One region of the Bacillus sp. NPDC094077 genome, then DNA from elsewhere that is predicted to be linked to it. Evidence: riboswitches for the same ligand, from Rfam matches in the RefSeq annotation. Region 1 holds a riboswitch; the other holds the start of a gene.
What was found. A riboswitch is a leader RNA that binds a small molecule or an ion and turns the genes downstream of it on or off. The one in region 1 is predicted to bind lysine.

Region 1 (5,594 bases):
ATTATCAGTTGGATCTCCAGAACAAGATAGTACAATCGTTCCATTAATCGACGATAAGTCAGCTGACTTCGTTCAAGGTTTAGTTGACGACGCTGTAGAAAAAGGTGCAACAATCGTTATCGGTAACAAACGTGAGCGTAACTTAATTTACCCAACATTAATCGACCACGTAACAGAAGAAATGAAAGTTGCTTGGGAAGAGCCATTCGGCCCAATCCTTCCAATCATCCGTGTTTCTTCAGATGAACAAGCAATTGAAATTGCTAACAAATCAGAGTTCGGTCTGCAAGCAAGTGTCTTCACAAAAGACATTAACAAAGCATTTGCAATTGCGAACAAAATCGAAACTGGTTCTGTTCAAATTAACGGCCGCACAGAGCGCGGTCCTGACCACTTCCCATTCATCGGTGTAAAAGGTTCAGGTATGGGCGCACAAGGGATTCGTAAGAGCCTTGAGTCTATGACACGTGAAAAAGTAACTGTATTAAACTTAGTTTAATCTTATAGGTGGAAGCTGATCTTATATTAGATCAGCTTCTTTTTATGCAATTTAGTTCACAATTTGTTTTTCCATAGGCAAATTTACACATTCTACAGAAATTTGATACCCTAGCCAACGCTCAGCAATATGTTCAAATGATGAAACAGAGCCTGTTGTAAAAAATCGATGCTTCGGATTCAGATTCTCAGACAAAATTCCTTGATGTTGTAAAATCGTGCTTAACTCTATCGCTGTTTCTTCTGCAGAACTAATAATCGTCACATCTTCTCCTAATTCATTTTTTATGTAGGACTCTAAAAGTGGATAATGGGTACAACCAAGAATTAACGTATCTATTTCCTCTTTCGTTAATGGTAATAAAGCTTGTTTCACTTGTTGCTTTACATATGCTTTATCCCCTAATTGATTTTCTACAACTGTAGCTAAAGTTGGGCAGGCATGGCTATGCACTTCTAAATATGTATGGAGCTCGTGCAACGCTTTTTCGTACATATTAGACTGTATCGTACCTACAGTTCCAATTACTCCAATTTTCCCTTTCTTTGTCACTTTAATTGCCGCTCGTGCTCCCGGATGTATAACACCAATAACTGGGATGGATAGCGCTTCTTGCAATGAGGACAATGCTGCAGCTGCACCTGTATTGCATGCTACAACTAGAGCTTTTAATGGAAACTGTTTGAGAAATTCAACCATTTCAAATATAAAAGATTCTACCTCCGCTACACCTCTTGGCCCATACGGACAACGCTTATTATCACCAATATAGTAAATGCTCTCTTTAGGCAATTGACGTATAATCTCACTCGCAACTGTTAATCCCCCAACCCCTGAATCTAATACACCTATTACAGAACTTTTATTAGATGCATACATACACTTCATCCCCTTCTCTATCTTCTAGCGCCAATAACATTTATTATATTATGAAAATTCAAAGATTGTATATTATTGACCCTACCTTTAATAACAAACTCTTCTCTATAATCTGATTATTACCATATCCATTGACGTATAAAAATACATTTGTTACTCTTAAATACGTTAATTTAATATTTAAATCCTCATTCGTATCTCGGTGAGGTAGAGGTTGCAATCATTAAGAGTATCATTTCAGGAGATGTAGTGGCATTGATGAATGAATGAGAAAGGAATGGTTGCCGAAGTAAGTCGTGTCCACCATGCACGCTTGCTGGGTCTGCATTTAATAAGTGCAGAACTGTCACAAACGTTTCGTTTGTGGAGAGCTATCGAGAGATATGTCGTGGGTTTCTTATAAGATAGAAAGCATGTAGCGGCAGATTACGTGCTTTTTTTGTTTTGTTTGGAACTTCTCTTCCCTAATAGGAAGACATACATATCTCCTCGCTTGACTTGGTTATACTAACTTTGGAGGTATTTTCTATGCAACAAAAAAAATGGGGCTTTTGGGTACTAACAGCTTTCGTTGTCGGTAACATGGTTGGCGCTGGTATTTTCATGGTGCCAAGTACGTTGGCACAAACAGCAAGCCCTCTCGGTGTCACTTTAGCTTGGTTAACAACAGGGTTTGGTGTTTTGATGCTAGCTCTTGTTTTCGGTAATTTAGCAATTCGTCGTCCTGATTTAACGACAGGACCACAAAGTCATGCATATGCTTTATTCTCATCACCAAAAAAGAAAAAAATGGCTGGTTTCAGTATGGTATGGGGATATTGGGTTGCAAACTGGGCAAGTAACGTTGCCATCATTACATCATTTGCGGGATATTTATCACTCTTCTTCCCGATCATGAAAGATACACGACTACTATTTTCAATCGGTTCTTTTAACGTAGAAGTCGGTAAACTCATTACATTTACTATTTGTTCCATCTTACTATGGGGAACTCATGTTATATTAACAAACGGTGTAAGCGGAGCTGGAAAACTAAACTTCTTAGCAACAACAACGAAAGTAACTGGATTCCTTTTATTCATCGTCGTTACTTTATTTGCATTCGAAGCTTCTAAGTTTGGACAATGGTACACACCGATGATTGATAAATCAGGTGTATCACACGGTCTCCTTTCACAAGTAAATTTAGCTGCTCTTACAACGCTTTGGGCATTTATCGGAATTGAATCAGCCGTTCTTTTATCAAACCGAGCTACCTCTCCAAAAACAGTAAAACGTGCAACGGTTGCAGGATTACTAATTACAGTTGCAATTTATTTAGGAATTACTATTTTAACAATGGGTGTACTTCACGTTGATAAATTACAAGCTTCTGAACGTCCATTAGCAGATGCATTAAACGCTGCAATGGGTCATGGCGGCGGGAAACTTATGGCATTACTTGCTCTTACTTCCCTATTTGGTTCCATCTTAGGCTGGATTTTATTAAGCTCAGAAGTACCGTATCAAGCAGCAAAAGAAGGTTTCTTCCCTTCCTTCTTCACAAAAACAAATAAAAACGGAAGTCCAATTTACTCATTACGATTAACAAACATTATGTCGCAAGTGTTCTTATTCTCAACATTATCAGGAACCATTGCGGAAGCCTATACATTCGTTATTACCGTATCAACTTTAGCTTATCTCATTCCATATCTCGTTTCACCAATCTTCCAGTTAAAACTAGTCGCTACTGGTGAAACATATAAAAATGAAATGCGGGCAAGAATTATGGATGGCATAGTCGCCGTTATTGCACTTTGCTATGCACTATGGGTTATTAAAACTGGGGCATCCGATATAAAAACATTCCTTCTCGGAATTGGTTTATTCGTAATCGGCTTTGCCTTCTATCCGTTAATGAATCGTGACCAAAAAAAAAATAACGAAAAGAAAAACGAGCAAATTGCATAACGCAATTTGCTCGTTTTTTCTTTTGTAAAACATATATAATAGAACAAAGAGGTGAAAAACATGTCAATCGAATCGCTATGGAGCAGTCGCTTCCAACAACATATTCAAAATATCATTACATACTTTGCACGTATGATTAACGGTTTATTATATAGCTTTATCTTTATTTCATGCGTCGGTGCATATTATTATGCTCAGTTTCTAAAAACATCTCCTTCTAAAGGAATATCTTTAATACTCATAACGGTCGTACTTACATTCATTATCACGAGATGCCCAATTCGTACATTTATTCAAAAGCCTGATGCTGTCTATTTGCTTGCACTAGAAGAGAAATTAACATCTTATTTTAAAAAATCTCTTCTATATAATTACATCATTCAGCTTTTCCCACTCATATTTACGTTCCTTATTCTCGTACCGCTTGCTATGCAATCATTACAATTAACTGTACCTTTCTTATGTACCATCTTTATTATTTTAATGATTACGAAAGCTTGGAACATGTACATACATTGGATGTGGCGTGATAGTCATGAAAAAAACATATGGCTGATCATTCGTATTGCTTGTAACGCACTAATTATTTACATACTGTTTTATACAGCAAATGTAATCGTATTAGGCGGATTACTCTTACTTCTTGCTTTCCTGCTTCTATATACGAAAAAACAACCTACAAAACGAATACCGTGGGAGTACATAATCGAGCAAGAAGAAAAATTGGACATACGCTTTTATCAATTCGCCAGCATCTTCACCGATGTGCCGCAGCTAAAGAAACAAGTAAACAGTAGAAAATGGCTTACAAATTGGATTGAACCGTTACTACATAAAAAACAGGCTACTTTCTTCTATTTACATACACTATCGTTTTTACGGGGGAATGATTATTTCGGTATATATATTCGTTTGGGGTTGATCGGTGCCTTCACCCTATATTTTGTTCCGAATATATACGTAAAAGGTGCTATCGCTTATATCGTCCTATATATGATATCTATGCAGCTTCGTTCTCTGTGGAAATATTTTTCAGGAAATATTATTGTAGAATTATATCCGATTGATACTGAAGAAAGAATGAAGCAATTTCTTAGCTTAATCTTCATATTGCTAGTCATTCAATTAGCTGTGTTTTCAGTTGTTATATTCATTGCCACAGGACAATTACTGCATGCTTTAATTATTATGGTAATTGGGGTACTCTGGATCAAATTTATTATTTTCCCCAAAACAAAGAAACGCATTTCTTCATTTTAACGAAAAAGAGGCTGTATACAACAGCCTCTTTTCTCGTCCTAAAATTTCTTATCACTATTCATAGGCATTTCTCATATAGTGAAAATGACTATATAATTCCTATCCATAAGTTAAATAATGATTTCGCACATATAAATAAAACAGATGGGAGCTTAACTATGAACAATAATCCGCCTTCTCCGCCCCAAGATAACTCCGAAAACAATAGCCGTGACATTACACTACAAACATTACGGGTCATTGGACTCATCGTTCTTATTAGTGGTTATATACTCGTCGCTCTCTCAGAAGTAGGTGAGCTGAAAACCTTATTAACAAGCCCGAATGCCAATCCTAATTTGGCTGAAGTTGATCCGTTTTAATAGTTATGTAAAAAGCGAACCGAGTATAACTAGTTCGCTTTTTATATAGTTTATCCAATCTGAGAAACATTCCCTTCACCCTGATACTTCTCTTTCCCTATCGCCTTCATAAATAATACAATACTGCTCATACCAACGATAAAATACAGGACGCTCATTCCCCAAGATGCAAGAAATGAACCTAACATAACTCCTAATGCACCGTTCATTTTCGCCACTTGAAAGACCATCCCGTTAATCGCCATATACGAACCTCTTGCCTCGTTTGGCACCATATCTGCCATAATAGATTGGCGAACTGGCACATACATCATCTCTCCTACCGTTTGGAAAAGCCCTGCAATTAATAAAATCCATAAGCCATTGCTCGTTCCGAGTATTGTAAATCCAATTGTATAAATGAATAAGCCTACATATAAGATTTTCAAATCATTGAAGCTTTTCAGCATTTTAATAACAAGCGCTGAACATAACACAACTAAAATGGTATTCTCTGCTGATATCCAGCTCAACATTCTTATACCTGTTAAATCAAACGTAAAACCATTTCCGAAGAAAAAATGCACTGTTTCAAATTCCTTCTGCAAGCGTACCCCTAAATAATTATTAATTTGAAACTCTAAAGATAAAGTGCATATACT
Region 2 (5,594 bases), on a different contig from region 1:
ACAAACATGAACGCGATTCGTCGTGATGAAGAACTTGATGCAACACATTCCATTTATGTTGACCAATGGGATTGGGAAAAAATCGTTCAAAAAGAATGGCGTACTGTAGAATACTTGCAAGAAACAGTAAAAATAATTTATGGAATATTCAAAGATTTAGAAGATCACTTATTTGAAAAATACCCGTTCCTTGGAAAGTATTTACCGGAAGATGTTGTTTTCATTACTTCCCAAGAACTAGAAGATAAATATCCAGAATTAACACCGAAAGATCGTGAACATGCAATTGCGAAAGAACACGGTGCAGTCTTTATTATCGGAATTGGTGATGTGCTTCGTTCAGGTGAAAAGCACGATGGACGCGCAGCTGATTATGATGATTGGAAATTAAACGGTGACATTTTATTCTGGCACCCAGTACTTCAATCTTCATTCGAACTATCATCAATGGGAATTCGTGTTGATAGTAAATCACTTGATGAACAATTAACGAAAACGGGTGAAGACTTCAAACGTGAGTATGATTTCCATAAAGGTATTTTAGAAGACGTACTACCATTAACAATCGGCGGTGGTATTGGACAATCAAGAATGTGCATGTACTTCTTACGTAAGGCACATATCGGTGAAGTTCAATCTTCTGTATGGCCTGACGATTTACGCGATGCTTGTAAGAAAGAAAACATTCATCTGTTTTAATAATAGAAGTGAGAGAGAATAGCTCAAATATAGAGCTATTCTCTCTTTTTTATTAAATGCGAACTTTTTTTGAAAATATTTTCACTTCAGCAATGTATATTTCAGTAAAAGTTTTTTATAAAACATCACTTACTTTTTTGTCACTTTACACTATGCAAACAGCTTTTTATTTAATAGGAAGGAAATAGATTAATATGATTTTTTATAAGCTTTACTGAAAATATTAAATTAGCCCATGTGTACTAAAGGTTCAATTTTCGCCATAAATGATTGATGAAGTGCTTCAACACCTGTTACTAAATGAAGGCGGTCGATAACGACAGACACTTTAATTTCTGATGTACTTACCATTTTAATATGAATATCTTCTTCTTTTAAAGTAGTGAACATATTAGCAGCAACCCCCGGATTAGATACCATACCAGATCCTACAATTGATACTTTTGCTAAATGATTTTCATGTTCTACAGACCCATAGTGAAGAGTTTCTTGATATTGTTCTAACACTTCTAAAGTCTCTCTTAAATCATTAGAGTGAATTGAGAAGGAGAGGTGAACAGTTCCTTCATTTGTAATACTTTGAATAATAATATCTACATTAATATGTGCCTCTGCTAATGTAGAGAAAACTGTTGAAAGTGAACCTTGTTCTAATCCTTTAATTGTAACGCGTGTAATATTATCTTCAAATGCAATACCTTTAACGATTGATTGTTGTTCCATGTTACATTCTCCTTTTACAATTGTTCCGTTTTCTTGTTCCATACTTGAGCGAACTTCTAAAACGACATTATGATTTTTAGCAAATTCAACAGCACGTGGATGTAATACACCAGCACCGAGATTTGCAAGCTCTAACATTTCGTCATAAGAAATTTCATCTAATTTGTAAGCATCTTGTACAACTCGTGGGTCTGTCGTATATACACCTGTCACATCTGTATAAATATCACATTTTTTCGCTTTTAATGCCGCCGCTAATGCAACAGCTGTCGTATCAGAACCACCACGGCCAAGCGTTGTAATTTCATTTTCTTCACTGATTCCTTGGAAACCAGCTACGATAACAATCGTACCTTCAGCAAGATAAGACTGAATTCGATCTGTATTAATATCAGTAATCCGTGCACTACTATGTACAGATTCAGTCGTAATACCAGCTTGCCATCCTGTTAATGAAATTGCGTTATAACCTTTTGCTTGTAGTACCATTGTTAATAATGAAATAGTTACTTGTTCTCCTGTCGATAGAAGCATATCCATTTCACGTTTGCTTGGATTTTCAGCAATGGCGTTAGCAAGTGCTACAAGTTCATCTGTACTTTTCCCCATTGCTGAAACGACAGAGACAATGCTATGACCTCGTTCATATTCTTCAATAATTAAATTTGCTACATGTTGAATGCGTTCAATGCTCTCGACAGAAGTACCACCAAATTTTTGTACAATCGTTTCCATTACGAATTCCTTCTTTCGTCCATTTTTAAGAATAGATTAGGACATATACAAATCCCAATATTCCTGTAGTTACCAGAGAGAAAAGCAAAAAACACCATCTCAAATAAGTGAGGATGGTGCTGTTACAGGAAAAGGGAAACAGAAAACGGAGCTAATAAAAAAACCGCCAAAAAAGGAATATCATAAAGATGATATCTCTTTTTTGTAGATAGCTCTTCATACGCACACGTCTGTACATATGACAGTTCTGTTTCTATTCGAAAACAGCCCCAATTGATAAATGCAGAGAAATTTATCAATTTCGGCAACACTTCCTTTCATCTAATTTCATAGACATCTCTGTGTCTCCATTAGAATACTCATAAGTATTGCAACCTCTATCTCACGTTTTAGGCGAGAGTGTTTGATTTATGAAGTTGTTGGTAACATTTGTTTTATAATAATTTAAATTTTTCAGGGAATCAAGTGTTTTATATATATTTTCAAAATTCTTTCTTTTCCGAAAAAAAGTTTGTGAAAAATGTAGCAAAATAAATTTATTATATGTACATTAAAAATATAGAGTATAGGAGGTGGAAGCATGAAAAGGAAAAGGTCTATTTATGTTGCGACAGAGATGAAAACAACAATGGAGAAATTATGGGAATATACGCAAGAACCAGACATACATACAGAGTGGGATGCTCGTTTTACTGAAATTTCTTATTTAGAGAAGAAAGAGGGAGAACCGCAGAAGTTTTTATATAAAACAAAGATCGGTTTTGGACTTGAAATAGCCGGAGAAGGGGAATCGATAGGTGAAATAAGAAAAGAAACTGGTGAACGGATTTCTTCTTTGAAATTTTGGACAGAAAATACATTATCACTTATACAAATAGGGCGTGGTTATTGGAAGTATACACCGCATAAAGAGTGTATTCATTTTGAAACGCAATATGATTATGATACGAGATTTGGTCATATAGGAAATGTGATCGATTCATATATGTTTCGTCCTTTATTAGGATGGGCGACAGCATGGAGTTTTGACGCTTTAAAATTGTGGCTAGAAAAGGAGCTGCATCCTAGTCTACTAATTAGAAGAACGATTACGTATTGGCTCGTTTGTTTTTTATTTGCTTTCGTATGGATATATCAAGGGATTGTCCCAAAAATAATCTTTAGCCATCCAGAAGAAGTGAAGATGCTTTCAATACTAATTGGGTCGAATGAGAGTAGTATTTTTATACTTAAAATAGTTGGGTTGTTAGAAATAATATGGGGTGTTATGTGGTTATTGCCACTTCAAAAACGAAAGTTGTTTATATTACATATTGGTATGTTAATAGGTTTAACTATAGTGGCAGGATTTACGAATATCGCAAGCTTTACACAACCGTTTAATCCAATTACATTAAACCTCCTTTTAATAGGATTATCGATTGTAGGTTATATAAATAGCTTTGATTTGCCAAGCGCAAAAAATTGCAAGCGGATGAGAAAGGGATAAATGTATGGCTAATATTTACGAAAGACTATTAGGGGATTCTTATAAGAAACTTCATCCAAAATTACAGAAACGCTATGAGATTACAGAAGAATATAGCTTCATCGGAGAAGGGAAGATGGATGAAATTTACGGAGGTTCTTTTTTCGTTAAAATGATATTAAAAATTGCATCGAAGTTCCGAATGTTTTTTTCTGAGCGGGGGCAAGAAGTTCCGTTTACGATACATAATTCCGCTGAGCGGGATGAACATGGAAATGAATTTGTACGGTGGAATCGTACCTTTTATTTTCATAATAAGAAAAGATATTTTAACGCCGTTATGCAGCTGGATGAAGAAGAAAATAAAATTGTTGATTATTTTGGTGAACCACATTTACTCGTTTCTACATTGAATTTTTATATTGATGATATGGGGGCAATGCATATTTCTTCTTCTAAACAATGGTTTTATATGTTTAGAAGAAAAATACCATTACCGAAATTTTTATACGGAGAAGCAAAAATTGTTGAAAGCTATGATGAAACACTACAATGTTTTCTAATTCATGTACAAGTACGAAATCCGTTAATTGGGTCACTATTTTCATATAAAGGAACATTTGTGGAAAGGAAATAAACGAAATGAAAAATATAATATTTGGACTTGCTTGTTATATTGTTTTTCTAATATGTGAGTGGTCGAATATAAATCCTGTTGAAGCAATTATATTATTATCTGTTTTATTATTTATACCGATGTCTTTTTGTATTATTGATAAAAAAACAAGAAATGAATCGTATTTATTATTGTATAAATTCGTATCGTTTTTATATCCAGTTGCAGCAATTTGTGCAATGCTAGCTTTCGTAACAAATCATTTTGTTTTTGCACTCCTTTGGTTTATATATACAGGAATTATCGCGTTATTTGGTGTTAGTAGGTTGCTAGAAAGAGGATGGAAGCCTTTAGAAGAAACAGCTATAGATAGTGCGTTTATTTATTTGTTTTTAGGAGGTTTTTGGTTTTTTGCTTCAGTATGGAAGCTTAAAATTATGAATTTTAGTTCAGATATAGTTTTACTTACAGCTGCACATTTTCATTACTCAGCATTTCTATTACCACTATCAGTTGGATTACTTGGAAGAATAAGAGAAAAGAGAAGTAAACTTTATGATGCTATTACACTTATCATCGTTATTTCTCCAATGACAGTTGCTATAGGAATTACATATTCGAGGATATTTGAATTTTTTGCAGTTGTGCTATATTTATGTGCTATTTATGGATATGGTATTTACGTTTGGCGAACGAAATTTAATTCGATTACTGCAAAGGTGCTCTTAATTATTTCGTCAAGTACGCTCATGGTAACGATTATGTTCTCGCTCATATACTCATATGGAAATTTGAAACAAGTAATGACAATTACAATTGCACAAATGGTTTGGATTCACGGTGTTGTAAATGGAATTGGAGTAGCGTTACCGGCATTTGTCGGCTGGATGGTTGAAAAGAGTGTTCCGAATTATAAATATTACGGGAAACCCATGAGCCAATTAAAAGGGAGTTCTACAGTCGGAGAGATGTTTTTACATAATCAAAACGTAATAGATAGTAAAGAATATAGTGGAATAGTTGAAAAAATGAATGATTTCCATAGTGATACATTTCATAAAACGAAGATACCTGTAAGTATTATTCAATTTTATGAGAATACGAAAGAGTATCATTTACAAGCAAACATTAGCTGGGCACGTTGGTTTCGTCCATTCGCATCTTGTTATGAAAAAATAAGTAAACGTGTAGGACAAATACATTTAGGAATGGGCGACAAGTGGGAAACGATGCATGGCTCTATCGTTAGTGTTATAGATGAGAAAGATGGAAGGGAAAACGTAAGAGCTTGGCTAAGACAAAATGAAGAAGGAGAGTCTATTTTTGTAGCCCTTTACTCAAAACATACACACG

Region 2: linked by a shared signal. The riboswitch ahead of ACQKNR_RS22395 (aspartate kinase) and the one ahead of ACQKNR_RS18080 (amino acid permease) in region 1 are both predicted to bind lysine.

Annotation. Positions count from the first base shown of each region.
Region 1 is NZ_JBNNUF010000007.1:147,517-153,110, forward strand. Features, by position in the region: gene gapN (NADP-dependent glyceraldehyde-3-phosphate dehydrogenase) at 1-499, shown strand, start outside; gene racE (glutamate racemase) at 551-1,378, opposite strand; lysine riboswitch at 1,579-1,760, shown strand; gene ACQKNR_RS18080 (amino acid permease) at 1,907-3,331, shown strand; gene ACQKNR_RS18085 (ABC transporter permease) at 3,392-4,591, shown strand; gene ACQKNR_RS18090 (hypothetical protein) at 4,750-4,953, shown strand; gene ACQKNR_RS18095 (MDR family MFS transporter) at 5,004-5,594, opposite strand, start outside.
Region 2 is NZ_JBNNUF010000011.1:93,688-99,281, forward strand. Features, by position in the region: gene asnA (aspartate--ammonia ligase) at 1-699, shown strand, start outside; gene ACQKNR_RS22395 (aspartate kinase) at 928-2,157, opposite strand; lysine riboswitch at 2,359-2,545, opposite strand; gene ACQKNR_RS22400 (DoxX-like family protein) at 2,738-3,646, shown strand; gene ACQKNR_RS22405 (DUF4166 domain-containing protein) at 3,651-4,262, shown strand; gene ACQKNR_RS22410 (YndJ family protein) at 4,268-5,594, shown strand, end outside.